Linked DNA regions of Rhodopseudomonas palustris. The protein of the gene in region 1 interacts with the protein of each later gene in a pairwise test. Links are inferred from orthologs where the notes say so. Each region holds a gene or a part of one and is shown in the gene's direction. Other genes may lie near its edges.

The links.
Region 2: the proteins of def (region 1) and FLL57_RS20790 interact in binary tests that used the Escherichia coli proteins (3 or more experiments, as listed by UniProt). The link is inferred for Rhodopseudomonas palustris from one-to-one orthologs.

Annotation. Positions count from the first base shown.
Region 1 is NZ_CP041387.1:4,233,004-4,238,264, reverse strand. What follows is about bases 1,696-4,497. They hold def (peptide deformylase), read left to right. Parts: upstream 1,696-2,733; coding sequence 2,734-3,261; downstream 3,262-4,497. Other genes in these bases: truA (tRNA pseudouridine(38-40) synthase TruA), read left to right, coding at 4,446-4,497; fmt (methionyl-tRNA formyltransferase), read left to right, coding at 3,337-4,269; FLL57_RS19490 (DNA recombination protein RmuC), read right to left, coding at 1,696-2,584. Outside these bases: FLL57_RS19495 (AmpG family muropeptide MFS transporter), read right to left, coding at 1-1,314; more of FLL57_RS19490, read right to left, coding at 1,385-1,695; more of truA, read left to right, coding at 4,498-5,183. UniProt on the Escherichia coli protein: Removes the formyl group from the N-terminal Met of newly synthesized proteins. Requires at least a dipeptide for an efficient rate of reaction. N-terminal L-methionine is a prerequisite for activity but the enzyme has broad specificity at other positions.
Region 2 is NZ_CP041387.1:4,509,796-4,517,147, forward strand. The notes cover bases 2,644-5,509. They hold FLL57_RS20790 (aspartate-semialdehyde dehydrogenase), read left to right. Parts: upstream 2,644-3,492; coding sequence 3,493-4,527; downstream 4,528-5,509. Other genes in these bases: FLL57_RS20785 (hypothetical protein), read right to left, coding at 2,644-3,377; FLL57_RS20795 (TIGR00645 family protein), read left to right, coding at 4,662-5,216; FLL57_RS20800 (carbonic anhydrase), read right to left, coding at 5,364-5,509. Outside these bases: FLL57_RS20765 (YbfB/YjiJ family MFS transporter), read right to left, coding at 1-530; leuB (3-isopropylmalate dehydrogenase), read left to right, coding at 753-1,865; FLL57_RS20780 (hypothetical protein), read right to left, coding at 2,023-2,424; more of FLL57_RS20785, read right to left, coding at 2,568-2,643; more of FLL57_RS20800, read right to left, coding at 5,510-6,008; FLL57_RS20805 (HpcH/HpaI aldolase/citrate lyase family protein), read left to right, coding at 6,188-7,066; FLL57_RS20810 (IS110 family transposase), read right to left, coding at 7,149-7,352.

The DNA of each region.
Region 1 (5,261 bases):
GCTCGGGACGGCCACTGCGACGCTGATGATGAAGAATGCCGGCCAGCCGGTCGCCTGTGCCACGTAGCCGGCGCCGGCGGACAGATAGGTGCGACCGACCGCGGCCAGCGCGGTGAGAAGCGCGTACTGCGTTGCGGTATGTAGCGGGTTCTGGCACAGCGCCGACAGGTACGCGACGAAGATCACCGTGCCGATCGCGCCGGTGAAATTCTCCACCGAGATCGCCATCGCCAGCGCCCATTGATTGACGCCGACGGTCGACAGCCAGGCGAACGCCAGATTCGACACCGCCTGCAGCACCGCCCCGATCCACAGGCTGGTGACCAGCGAATAGCGCCGGGCCAAATAGCCGCCGGCGAAGCCGCCGATCAGCGTTGCCGCCAGCCCGACTCCCTTGACGATCGCCGCATAGTCGTTGCGCGAATAGCCGAGATCGATCACGAACGGCGCCGTCATGGTGCCGGAGAACGCGTCGGTGAACTTGAACAGCACCACGAAGGCGAGGACGGTGAGCGCATCCTTGCGGGTGAGAAATTCGGTGAAGGCGCCGAGCGCCGCGTGGAACACCCGCTTGAAGCTGCTTTCGCCGCTGGTCGCCGCTTCGGCGCGGCGTGACTGCTCCGGCTCGGTGGCGACCAGCGCCGTGACGGTGCCGATCAGCACCATTGCGGCCATCGTCACATAGCCCCACATCCACGCGGTGTTGCGCGTCAGTCCAGTGCTCTCATAAGCGCTGACCAGGAACAGCACGCCAGCGGTCGAGATTAACATGCCGATCCGGTAGGCGGCCACATAGGACGCCATACCGGCAGCCTGCTCGTCTTCCGGAAGGCTCTCCACGCGGAAGGCGTCGATGACGATGTCCTGGGTCGCCGAGGCGGCGGCGACCAGCAACGCGCCGATTGCCACATACAGCGGCGACTTCGCCGGATCGGTGAGCGCCAGCAGCAGGATTGCGGCGATCAGCAATAGCTGCGCGAACACCAGCCAGCCGCGACGGCGGCCGAAGGCGCGCGTCAGCAGCGGGACATGCAGCGCATCGACCAGCGGCGCCCAGATGAACTTCAGCGTGTAGGGCGTGCCGACCAGCGCGAACAGCCCGATGGTGCCGAGATCGACGCCGGACTCCCGCATCCAGACCAGCAGCGTCGAGCCAGACAGTGCCAGCGGGAGCCCCGACGCGAACCCGAGAAACAGCACCACCAGCACGCGGGGCTGCAAATACACCGCCATCGCGTCGCGCCAGCCCGGCTTGGCGGGACTCTGCGGAGCGGCGGGATCGGCCTGTGGCAGGCCGGAAGCGGGGCTAGTCATGGGGTGAATCTATCCGATTCGGCGGCGCCAAGCGGGCGGCCGCGGTGATGATGGCCGGAGCCCTGCTTCGTCAGCTCCGCGTCATTTCGTCGATGCGGAAGCTCGCTGCGGCGAACAGGTCAGCGCGGTCGGGCGCCAACGGCGCTTCGGGCGCGGAAGCCGCTGCAGGGGCGGCCGGGTCGCTGAAGTCCAGCTCCTCGATCCGAGCGGCGCGGCGCTCGATCTTGTCGGCCGAGATCAGGATCTGGCGGACGTCGTCGTTGACCTGGCCGAAATGGGTCTGCAGTTTGGTGACGCGCTCGCGCAAGCGAGCCAGATCGTCGGACAGGCTGAGCACTTCGGTGCGGATCTGGTCGGCGGCGTCGCGCATGCGCGCGTCCTTCAGGATCTGCTGCATCACCTGGATCGCCAGCATCAAGAGCGACGGCGACACCAGCACGACGCGGGCACGATAGGCCTTCTGAATCACGTCGTCGAAACCGTCGTGGATTTCCGCATAGACCGACTCCGACGGCACGAACATCAGCGCGGTGTCCTGGGTCTCGCCCGGGATCAGATATTTCGACGCAATGTCGTCGACGTGGCGCATCACGTCGATGCGCAGCCGCTGCGAAGCGGACTTTCTCTCCTCGTCGGTCCGCGCCTCGCGCAGCGCTGTGACGGCTTCGAGCGGGAACTTGGCATCGATGCACAGCGGCGGCTGATCCGGCATCAGCACCACGCAGTCCGGCCGCTTGCCGGTCGACAGCGTGTATTGGAACGCGAACGAGCCCTTCGGCAGCCCGTCCTGCACGATCGTTTCCATCCTGGCCTGGCCGAACGCGCCGCGCGCCTGCTTGTTGGCGAGCACGTCGCGCAGGGTCGTCACCTGATCGGTCAATTCGGTGAGGTTGTCATGGGCACGGTCAATGATGCCGAGCCGCTCGTGCAGCGCCTGCAGGCTCTGCATGGTGTAGCGGGTCGACTGGGTCAGCGACTGGCCGAACCGGTGGGTGACGCTGTCGAGCCGTTCGCTCATCGCCCGGGCCATCTCGGCCTGGCGGCCGGCGAGCGCCCGGCCCATCGCATCGACCCGGCCGTTGGCCTCGTGCTGGGCCCGCATCAACAGTGCCAGCCGCTGGTCGATCTCTGCGGTCCGCCGCGCGGCGCTGCCCCGGGCCACCAGCACGGCGATGATCGCGAGCAGCGCCAGTGCCACGACTGCAATAGCCCCGCCGGCCATTCCGACGCTGACCGGGAGGTCGCCGAACCTGAACAGGATCTGATCCATCGCCGCCGGTGTCGCAGATTGCACACTCATGGGGAACGAAGATAGAACAGGGCGCTGAACAGACCTTTAAGCCCGAACGCGCCGAAAGTGGCAGAGGCTCCGTTCGGTCCCGGATTGACCGCAACGTCGGCGCCGCTTAAATCGCCGCCATGGCCCTGCGCGAAATCATCATCCTGCCCGACAAGCGGCTACGTGAAATCTCCAAGCCCGTCGCCGAGGTGACGACCGAGATCCGCAAGCTCGCCGACGATATGTTCGAGAGCATGTACGAGGCCCCCGGAATCGGGCTGGCGGCGATCCAGATCGCCGAGCCGGTGCGGCTGATCACGATGGATATCGTCCGCAAGGAGGGCGACGGCAAAAGCGATCCGCGCGCCTTCATCAATCCTGAGATCGTCGGCGCGTCCGCTGAGATGAACGTCTATGAGGAAGGCTGCCTGTCGATCCCGGAATACTACGCCGAGGTCGAGCGCCCGAAGACGGTGCGGATCCGCTACACCGATCTCGACGGCAACGTCCGGGAAGAGGACGCCGACGGTCTGTTCGCGACCTGCATCCAGCACGAGATCGACCACCTCAACGGCGTGCTGTTCGTCGATCACCTGTCGAAGCTGAAGCGCGCGATGGTGATTCGCAAGTTCGAGAAGGCTGCCAAGCGCGGCATCAAATACGTCTGAGCGCTCGCGCAGGTGACCGGCGGGCGCGTTGCGGCCGCTCGGCCTCCATCGCCAGATCTGTCCAGGACTTATGTCATGCCGCTTCGCCTCGTCTTCATGGGCACGCCCGAATTCGCGGTGCCGACGCTGCTGGCGCTGTCGGCCTACGGGCACGACATTGCCGCGGTTTACACGCGCGAGCCGAAACCGGCCGGTCGCGGCATGAAGCTGCAGGAGACGCCGGTGGCGCTCGCGGCACATCGGCTGCAGGCGCCCGTGCTGACGCCGAAGACGTTGCGCACCGAGGAGGCGCTGGCGAATTTTCGCGCCCACGAGGCGGATGCGGCCGTCGTCGTCGCTTATGGCATGATTCTGCCGCAGCCGATTCTCGATGCGCCCGCACTTGGCTGCTTCAATCTGCACGGCTCGCTGCTGCCGCGCTGGCGCGGCGCCGCGCCGCTCAATCGCGCCATCATGGCGGGTGACGCCGAAACCGGCGTGATGGTGATGAAGATGGACGCTGGCCTCGACACCGGCGACGTCGCGATGGCCGAGCGGATCGCCATTACCGACGCCATGACGGTCACCGACGTGCACGATCAGCTCGCCCGGCTCGGCGCCGACCTGATGGTGCGGGCGATGGCGGCGCTGGAGCGCGGCGGGCTGCAGCTCACCAGGCAGCCCGAAGATGGCGTCACCTACGCGGCCAAGATCGACAAGGCCGAAGCCAGGATCGACTTTTCGCAGCCGGCGCGCGCGGTGCTGCGCCACATCCACGGCCTGTCGCCGTTCCCGGGCGCGTGGTGCGAATTGCCGATCGAAGGTCAGCCGGTGCGGATCAAGGTGCTGCGCTGCGCGCTCGCCGAGGGCCGCGGTACGCCGGGCGAAGTGATCGGCGATGATCTCACGATTGCTTGCGGCGACGGCGCGATCCGGATCGCGCAATTGCAGCGCGCCGGCAAGCAGCCGATGACCGTCGAGGAGTTTTTGCGCGGCACCCCGATCGCGAAGGGCGTGCGGGTGGCTTAGGGTTCTATCCGAGCCGCTACCCCAATCGTCGGCCGTCACCACCCGCGCATGCGGGTGGCCCAGTATCCCAGAGCGTTCGTGATCTGTTACTGACGCTCTGCAATACTGGGTCGCCCGGTCGAGCCGGGCGATGACGACAGAATTCGGGGCTACGCCGCGCCCTAAAGATGAGTCGCATGCCCCGCTACAAACTCACCATCGAATATGACGGCGCGCCGTTTTGTGGCTGGCAGTTGCAGCCGAAGCTTCCGTCGGTGCAGGGCGCGCTGGAGGCGGCGGCACTAGCGACGTGCGGCGAGGCGGTGCGGGTGCACGGCGCCGGCCGCACCGACGCGGGCGTCCACGCGCTCGGGCAGGTGGCGCATCTCGACATCGCCAAGCCGTTCCGCGCCGACAAACTCCGCGACGCGCTGAACGCCCATCTGCGGCCCAATCCGGTCGCGGTGCTGGCGGCCGAGATCGTGCCGGAGACGTTCGAGGCGCGGTTCTCGGCAGTGCGGCGGCACTATCGCTATCGCATCGCCAACCGCCGCTCCAACCTGGCGCTCGATCTCGGCAAGGTGTGGCGGGTGCCGAAGTCGCTCGATACCGACGCGATGCACCGCGCCGCGCAGGTGCTGATCGGCAAGCACGACTTCACCACATTCCGCGACACCGAGTGCCAGGCGGCCTCGCCGGAGAAGACCCTCGACCTGCTCGACGTGATCCGCGACGGCGACGCCGTCGATATCGTCACGAATGCGCGCTCCTACCTGCACAGCCAGGTCCGCTCGATGGTCGGCTCGCTGGTTTGGGTCGGCGAAGGCCGCTGGACCGCAGATGATCTCGCCGCCGCACTTGCCGCGCGTAAGCGCTCCGCCTGCGGCCCGGTCGCACCGCCGGAGGGGCTGTATCTGGTGCAGGTGGATTACTGAGCGCCCACACTCGTCATTCCGGGGCGCGCGTAGCGCGAACCCGGAATCTCGATGTTGTAGCGAACGCAGCGGTGAACT
Region 2 (7,352 bases), 280 kb from region 1 along the record:
AGCCACCACGAGCCCGGTCCGGCCGCCTGCAGCAGAAACGGCGCGATCAGCCCCGATGACAGGATGCCGATGCCGGGGCCGGCGTAGAACAGGCTGAGCAGGAATGCCGAGCGCGCCGGCTGCGCCTGGGCGATCGTGGTGGCGAGCGCTCCCCCGGCCACGAATGCCAGCGCCGCGCCGACCCCGGCGATCAGCCGGGCTCCCGACAGCACCGCGAAATTCCCCGAGATCGCGCACAAGGCCAGCGAAAGCACGCAGGCCAGCGTCCCGGCCCGGACGATCGCCGCCATGCCGAACCGCGCGACCAGCCGGGACGTCACCAGCGCGCCGACGAGATAGCCGGCCGCATTGATGGTATTCATGAATCCTGCCGCCGAATACGACCAGGCGAGGCTGTCGCGCATGTCCGGCAGCAGCAGCGAATAGGCAAAGCGGCCGATGCCCAGCCCCACGGTCGGCGCAAGCGACAGGATCAGGATCAGGCGCGCCGGATGAGCAGGCGCCGCCTCGGTGCGGTCGAGCAGTGTCAAGCGTTTCTCCCGCCGCCATTCTGGCAGCCGCCCCGCCCGACCGGCAAGCAGCCGCTGCGCAACACTGTCTTGCCAAGCCCGCACCGGCGATCTAGCACTCGGCCCCGCGAATTCCTCACGGCGTCGTTGCCGGGCTCGACCCGGCAATCCAGCTTCTTGCGAGACGGATGGATGCCCGGGTCAAGCCCGGGCATGACGACCTCCATTGATATCGAGGCTCATATGGCAACGCACAAACTGCTTCTTCTTCCCGGGGACGGCATCGGCACCGAAGTGATGGCCGAGGTCAGCCGGCTGATCGACTGGCTCAACAAGGCCGGCATTGCCAGCTTCGAGACCGAGCACGGGCTGGTCGGCGGCGCCGCCTATGATGCCGACAAGGTGGCGATCACCGACGCTACGATGGCGCTGGCGCACGCCTCCGACGCGGTGATCTTCGGCGCGGTCGGCGGTCCGAAGTGGGACGGCGTGCCGTACGACGCCCGCCCCGAGGCCGGCCTGCTGCGGCTGCGCAAGGATCTCGGCCTGTTCGCCAATCTGCGCCCGGCGGTTTGCTACCCGGCGCTGGCGGATTCCTCCAGCCTGAAGCGCGACGTGGTCGAGGGCCTCGACATCATGATCGTCCGCGAGCTGACCGGCGGGGTGTATTTCGGCGAGCCGAAGACCATCACCGACCTCGGAGGTGGCCAGAAGCGCGCGATCGACACCCAGGTCTACGACACCTACGAGATCGAGCGCATCGCTCGCGTCGCCTTCGACCTGGCGCAGAAACGCCGCAACAAGGTGACCTCGATGGAGAAGCGCAACGTCATGAAGACGGGCGTGCTCTGGAACGAGGTGGTGACCCAGGTGCACGACCGCGAATACAAGTCGGTGCAGCTCGAGCACCAGCTCGCCGATTCCGGCGGCATGAACCTCGTCAAGTGGCCGAAGCAGTTCGACGTCATCGTCACCGACAACCTGTTCGGCGACATGCTGTCCGACATCGCCGCGATGCTGACCGGCTCGCTCGGCATGCTGCCGTCGGCCTCGCTCGGCGCGGTCGACACCAAGACCGGCAAGCGCAAGTCGATGTACGAGCCGGTGCACGGCTCGGCCCCGGACATCGCCGGCAAGGGCATGGCCAATCCGGTGGCGATGCTGGCCTCGTTCGGCATGGCGCTGCGCTATTCGCTCGACATGGGCGCGCTCGCCGACAAGCTCGATCAGGCGATCGCCGCGGTGCTGGCCAAGGGCCTGCGCACCGCCGACATCAAGAGCGAAGGCACCACCGTGGTGTCGACCTCGCAGATGGGCGAAGCGATCGTCGCCGAGATGCAGGCGCTGCACGGCTGAGGTGTTGCCGCATCCTTCGAGACGCCGCGGCCAGGCTCTTCGAGCCTCGCCCGGCGCCTCAGGATCGGGCGCCGGCGGGCGCTTTGATCGCCGGCTAAGGCTCAAACAAAACGCCCGGCTCACGCCGGGCGTTCGTGTTTCTGACAGGACGCGCCGATCAGTACAGCGGGAAAGCGGTCGGATAGCCGCCGAGGTCGGACGCCGGGTTGAGCGGCCAGCGGTCGAGCGGACGCTGACCGTTCTCGCGGGCGAACGAATAACCCGGCGGGAAAGCGTAGTCGCTGAACTTGCGGTCGCCCGGCAGCACCTCGGTGCCGGCATCGAGCCAGGACCGCTTGGTGACGTAAACCCGGGTACGCGGACCGGACTGATAAACCACGTTCGGGCCGCGGGCGCCGTAGCGGATCTGGTCGGAGGTGCTGTAAACCCGCTTCTTCTTCGGCGCGGCATCGGCAGTGCTGGTGCCGATCAAGGCAACGGCGGCTGCCGCGAGCAGCACCGGCAACAGTCTGGCGGCAGTGGATTTCACGAGCATCGGGGTCCCCATCGGCAGGCGCATTCCAGGTTCGTCCTTTGTAGCCGTCGCCGCACGCCGGCCACAAGGTCAATCCGGCAACACCGCGTGACAATCATTCAATCCGCGCGAGGCCGAAATGTTGCATCAACTCCAGCGCGTTAGCCGGCACGGAGCGGCCCCGGCGATCACAGCCGCCCCCGCAGCACCGGGTCTTGCACGCCGGTCACCCAATCGGCGGAGGCCGACGCGGCCGGAAGCTGATTCGGCGCGCAGCGTTCCCGCCGCAGCTCGGCCTGCGCGAACGCGGCCGCGGTGGCGGCGTCCCCGCTCAGCAGCACCAGCCGGTCGAGCAGGCAGGCAACCGCGGCCCGGCGCTGCGGCCCGGTGTCACCACGGCAGGAAAAGCCCGAGATCCGCAGGCCGGCCGTCTCGATCGGCTTGACGAAGCCGAGACAGGCGCCAGCCGGACGATCGCCGCCGGCCGTTCCGAACAGCGGCACCGGGCCGAATTTGGTTTCGATCACCCCGGCGGCCTCGAGCGCGGCGGTGCCGCCCGGGTCCATCCGCGCCGCCAGCTCCACTTCAGGCGCCAGCCGGGATGCCTCGCTGCCGATCCGGTAGACCTCGATCTCGGCCGCCACCGGCTCGCCGGGCGCTGCAATCCGCACCACGTCCTTGCGGCCGCCGTCGGGGTGGCGAAGGATTTCGGTGCTGTCGGATTTTCCCGGCCAATCGAGCTGGCTGACCGCGAACGCCGGAGAGGAGCGCGGCGCCACGCTCCAGCCCGGCTCAGGCTCGGCGGTGACCGCCGCGGTGATCGCGGCGTCGGTCAACGGATTGGCGCTGTAGAACACGATCAGGCCGATCAGCGCCAGCGCGCCGACATAGGCCAGCATCCGCAGCACGGTGTCGCGGCATTCGTCGGCGAAACTGCGCAGCGCCGGGTGAATCCGGGACGGATGGGCAGCGGCGCGGAGGGCCGGGTTGCTTCGCATTGGCGCGGGCTCGAAAGGGTAATACGTTGTGTCAGCGGCGTTTCTCGCATAGAAGCGCTGACTTCTCCTTGCTGCGGCCTGCCGCAGCGGAGCAAATTCCTTCGGAGAGTGAACGATGGGTTACAAAGTCGCGGTAGTGGGTGCGACCGGCAATGTCGGGCGTGAGATGCTCGCCATTCTGGACGAACGCAAGTTCCCGGCCGACGAGGTGGTGGCGCTGGCATCGCGCCGCTCGGTCGGCGTCGAGGTGAGCTACGGCGACAAAACCCTGAAATGCAAGGCGCTCGAGCACTACGACTTCAGCGACGTCGACATCTGCCTGATGTCGGCGGGCGGCGAGGTGTCGAAGGAGTGGTCGCCGAAGATCGGCCAGCAGGGCGCGGTCGTGATCGACAATTCGTCGGCGTGGCGGATGGATCCGGACGTGCCGCTGATCGTGCCGGAAGTGAACGCCGCGGCCGCCGCCGGCTTCACCAAGAAGAACATCATCGCCAATCCGAACTGCTCGACCGCGCAGCTCGTGGTGGCGCTGAAGCCGCTGCACGATCACGCCAAGATCAAGCGCGTGGTGGTGTCGACCTATCAGTCGGTGTCGGGCGCCGGCAAGGACGCGATGGACGAACTGTTCTCGCAGACCAAGGCCGTCTACACCAACGACGAGCTGGTGAATAAGAAGTTCCCCAAGCGGATCGCTTTCAACCTCATCCCGCAGATCGACGTCTTCATGGAAGATGGCTTTACCAAGGAAGAGTGGAAGATGATGGTCGAGACCAAGAAGATCCTCGACCCCAAGATCAAGCTGACCGCGACCTGCGTGCGGGTGCCGGTGTTCGTCAGCCATTCGGAATCGGTCAACATCGAGTTCGAGAACCCGATCACCGCCGACGAGGCGCGCGAAATCCTGCGCAAGGCGCCGGGCTGCCTGGTGATCGACAAGCACGAGCCGGGCGGCTACGTCACGCCGTACGAAGCCGCCGGCGAAGACGCCACCTACATCAGCCGCATCCGCGAGGATGCGACGGTCGAGAACGGCCTGGTGCTGTGGTGCGTGTCCGACAACCTGCGCAAGGGCGCGGCGCTGAACGCGATCCAGATCGCCGAGGCGCTGATCAACCGCAAGCTGATCACCGCCAAGAAGCAGGCGGCATAGTCCGCCGCAGATCGGTACTGATTGCTGATGGCCGGGGCTCGTCCCCGGCCATTTGCGTTCATGGTGCGCAATGGTACTGACGAAAGGCCGCAGCCGCGCTAGGCTGACGCAGCTCCATCGCCGACGGACCTGCCATGACCGACCAGCCCGATCCGCCGACCTCGTCCTCCGCCACCAAGCGCGTCGAGCGCGGCTTCGAGACCGTGCTGTTCAACAGCCGCTGGCTGATGGCTCCGTTCTATTTCGGGCTGGTGATCAGCCTGCTGGTGCTGCTGTACAAATTCGTGGTGCTGCTCGCCGAACTGATCCTGCACGCCACCCTCGCCAAGGAATCCGACATCATCCTCGGCGTGCTCAGCCTGATCGACGTCTCACTGACCGGCAATCTGGTACTAATCGTGGTGTTCTCCGGCTACGAAAACTTCGTGTCGCGGATCGACCCCGGCGATCACCCCGATTGGCCCGAATGGATGACCAAGGTCGACTTCGCCGGGCTGAAGCAAAAACTGCTGGCCTCGATCGTGGCGATCTCGGCGATCCAGGTGCTGAAGGCGTTCATGAACATCGACAGCTACGACCAGACCAAGCTGGCCTGGCTGATCGGCATCCATCTGGTGTTCGTGATCTCGACCCTGATCATGGCGCTGTCCGACCGCTGGGGTCACAGCGACGACAAGGGCGGCCACTAGGCCGCCGACGCGAGCATGCTCGCGCTCGAACCCTCTTGCGCGGGCGCGATCCGCGCATCCATCCTGCGCGTCTCAGCGCGCGGCGGACATTCTGCGAAGGGTGAGGGATTGCCGGGTCGAGGCCCGGCAATGACGTCGCGTTCCGTCTCACACCACCTTCACGACCGGCACGAACTGCTTGCTGTCCTGATCGAGCACGTAGAGCTCGCCGTCGGCGACGCCGAAATAGGCGCCGTGGAGCTGCAGCCGGCCGCGCTCGACCAATATTTGGATACAGGGGAAGGTCATCAGATTCTCGATGCTGCGGAACACCGCGGCCTTCTCGATCCGGGTGCGGAAGTCCTGCACGGTTTCGTGGTCGCGCTTTTCGACGACTTCGCCGGGCTTGGTGAACATCTGCATCCAGCGGCCGATGAAATCGCTCTCGGTCAGCGGCGGGGTTTTGTCGGTGAAGGCTTTGATGCCGCCGCATTGGGCGTGGCCGAGCACCACGATGTGCTTCACCTTGAGCACCTGCACGGCGAATTCCAGCGCCGCCGAAACGCCGTGGGCGCCGCCGTCGGGCTCGTACACCGGCACCAGATTGGCGACGTTGCGGACCACGAAGATCTCGCCCGGCCCGGCGTCGAAAATCACCTCCGGCGAGACGCGGCTGTCGCAGCAGCCGATCACCATCACCTCCGGCGACTGACCGCGCTCGGAGAGTTCGCGATAGCGGCTCTGCTCGGTCGGCAGCCGCTGGCTTCGGAACGCTTCGTAGCCCGAGATCAGGGACGTCGGAAAAGAGGTCATCGGCGCGGTCTCTCCATGGTGGACAATGGCGCGTATGCGAGCGGGATGCGATGCGACCAGGATACGCGCGCGCCTGATCCCGCACCGATAATCACAGGATGCGACCGCGAACAAGCCTTCCGGCCCGGCGGCCGGGATGCTATCGCCTCGGGCGATTTTCGTATCGCCAGGGGGGAACCATGATCCGACCGCGCCGCAGCCTGTTGTTCATGCCGGGATCGAACGCGCGAGCGCTCGAAAAAGCCCGGCTGCTGCCCGCCGACGGCCTGATCCTGGACCTCGAAGACGCGGTGGCGCCGGACGCCAAGGATGTCGCGCGCGACCAGATCGCCGCTGCGGTGGCGGCCAAGGGCTACGGCAAGCGCGAGGTGCTGGTGCGGATCAACGCGCTCGACACCGCGTGGTGGCAGGACGACGTCGCGATGGCCGCAAAGGCCGGGCCCGACGGCATTCTGGTGCCGAAGGTCTCGACCATCGAGGACATCGCCACCGTCGGCAACAGGCTCGCCGAACTCGGCGCCGATCCGTCGATCCGGGTCTGGATCATGATCGAGACCGCGCGCGGCGTGCTGCACGCCGAGGAACTGGCGGCGCAGAAGCACGATGCCAAGTCCCGGCTGGAAGGCTTCGTGTTCGGCCCCAATGACATCTCGCGCGAGACCGGCATCCGGATGCTGCCCGGGCGTTCCACCATGCTGCCGATGATCACGCGTTGCGTGCTCGCCGCCCGGGTTCACGGCCTGATCGCGCTGGATGGTCCGTACAGCGACATCGGCAATGTCGACGGCCTGTCCGAAGAGTGCGCGCAGGCCCGCGATCTCGGGTTCGACGGCAAGACGCTGATCCATCCCGGCCAGATCGACGCCTGCAACGCCGCCTTTACGCCGCCGGCGGAAGACGTCGCGCAGGCCCGCAAGATCCTCGCCGCGTTCGAGCGCCCGGAGAACCAGGGCCGCGGCGCGATCCAGCTCGACGGCCGCATGGTCGAACGGCTGCACGCCGAGATCGCCAGGAAGACGATTGCGATCGCGGATGCGATCGAAACGGCGGGCCATTAAGGCCGCGAGCGGCTCATATAGCTGATGGTCATTCCGGGGCGCGAGCGATAGCTCGCGAACCCGGAATCTACCGTGTCTCCTGTCAAGTCAGTGATGCGCCTTTCCAGGGCTGTCCGGACCTCAGAACAGCATTGGCGAACACGACGAGCCGGCGGAGCACAGCGATGAGTGCAACCTTCACTGGCTTGCCGTCGGCGATCAGGCGTTCGTAGAACGGTCGCAGGATTTTATTGTGCCGGCTGGCGGCGACGGCCGCCATGTAGAGGATGTGTCGGACGGCCGCACG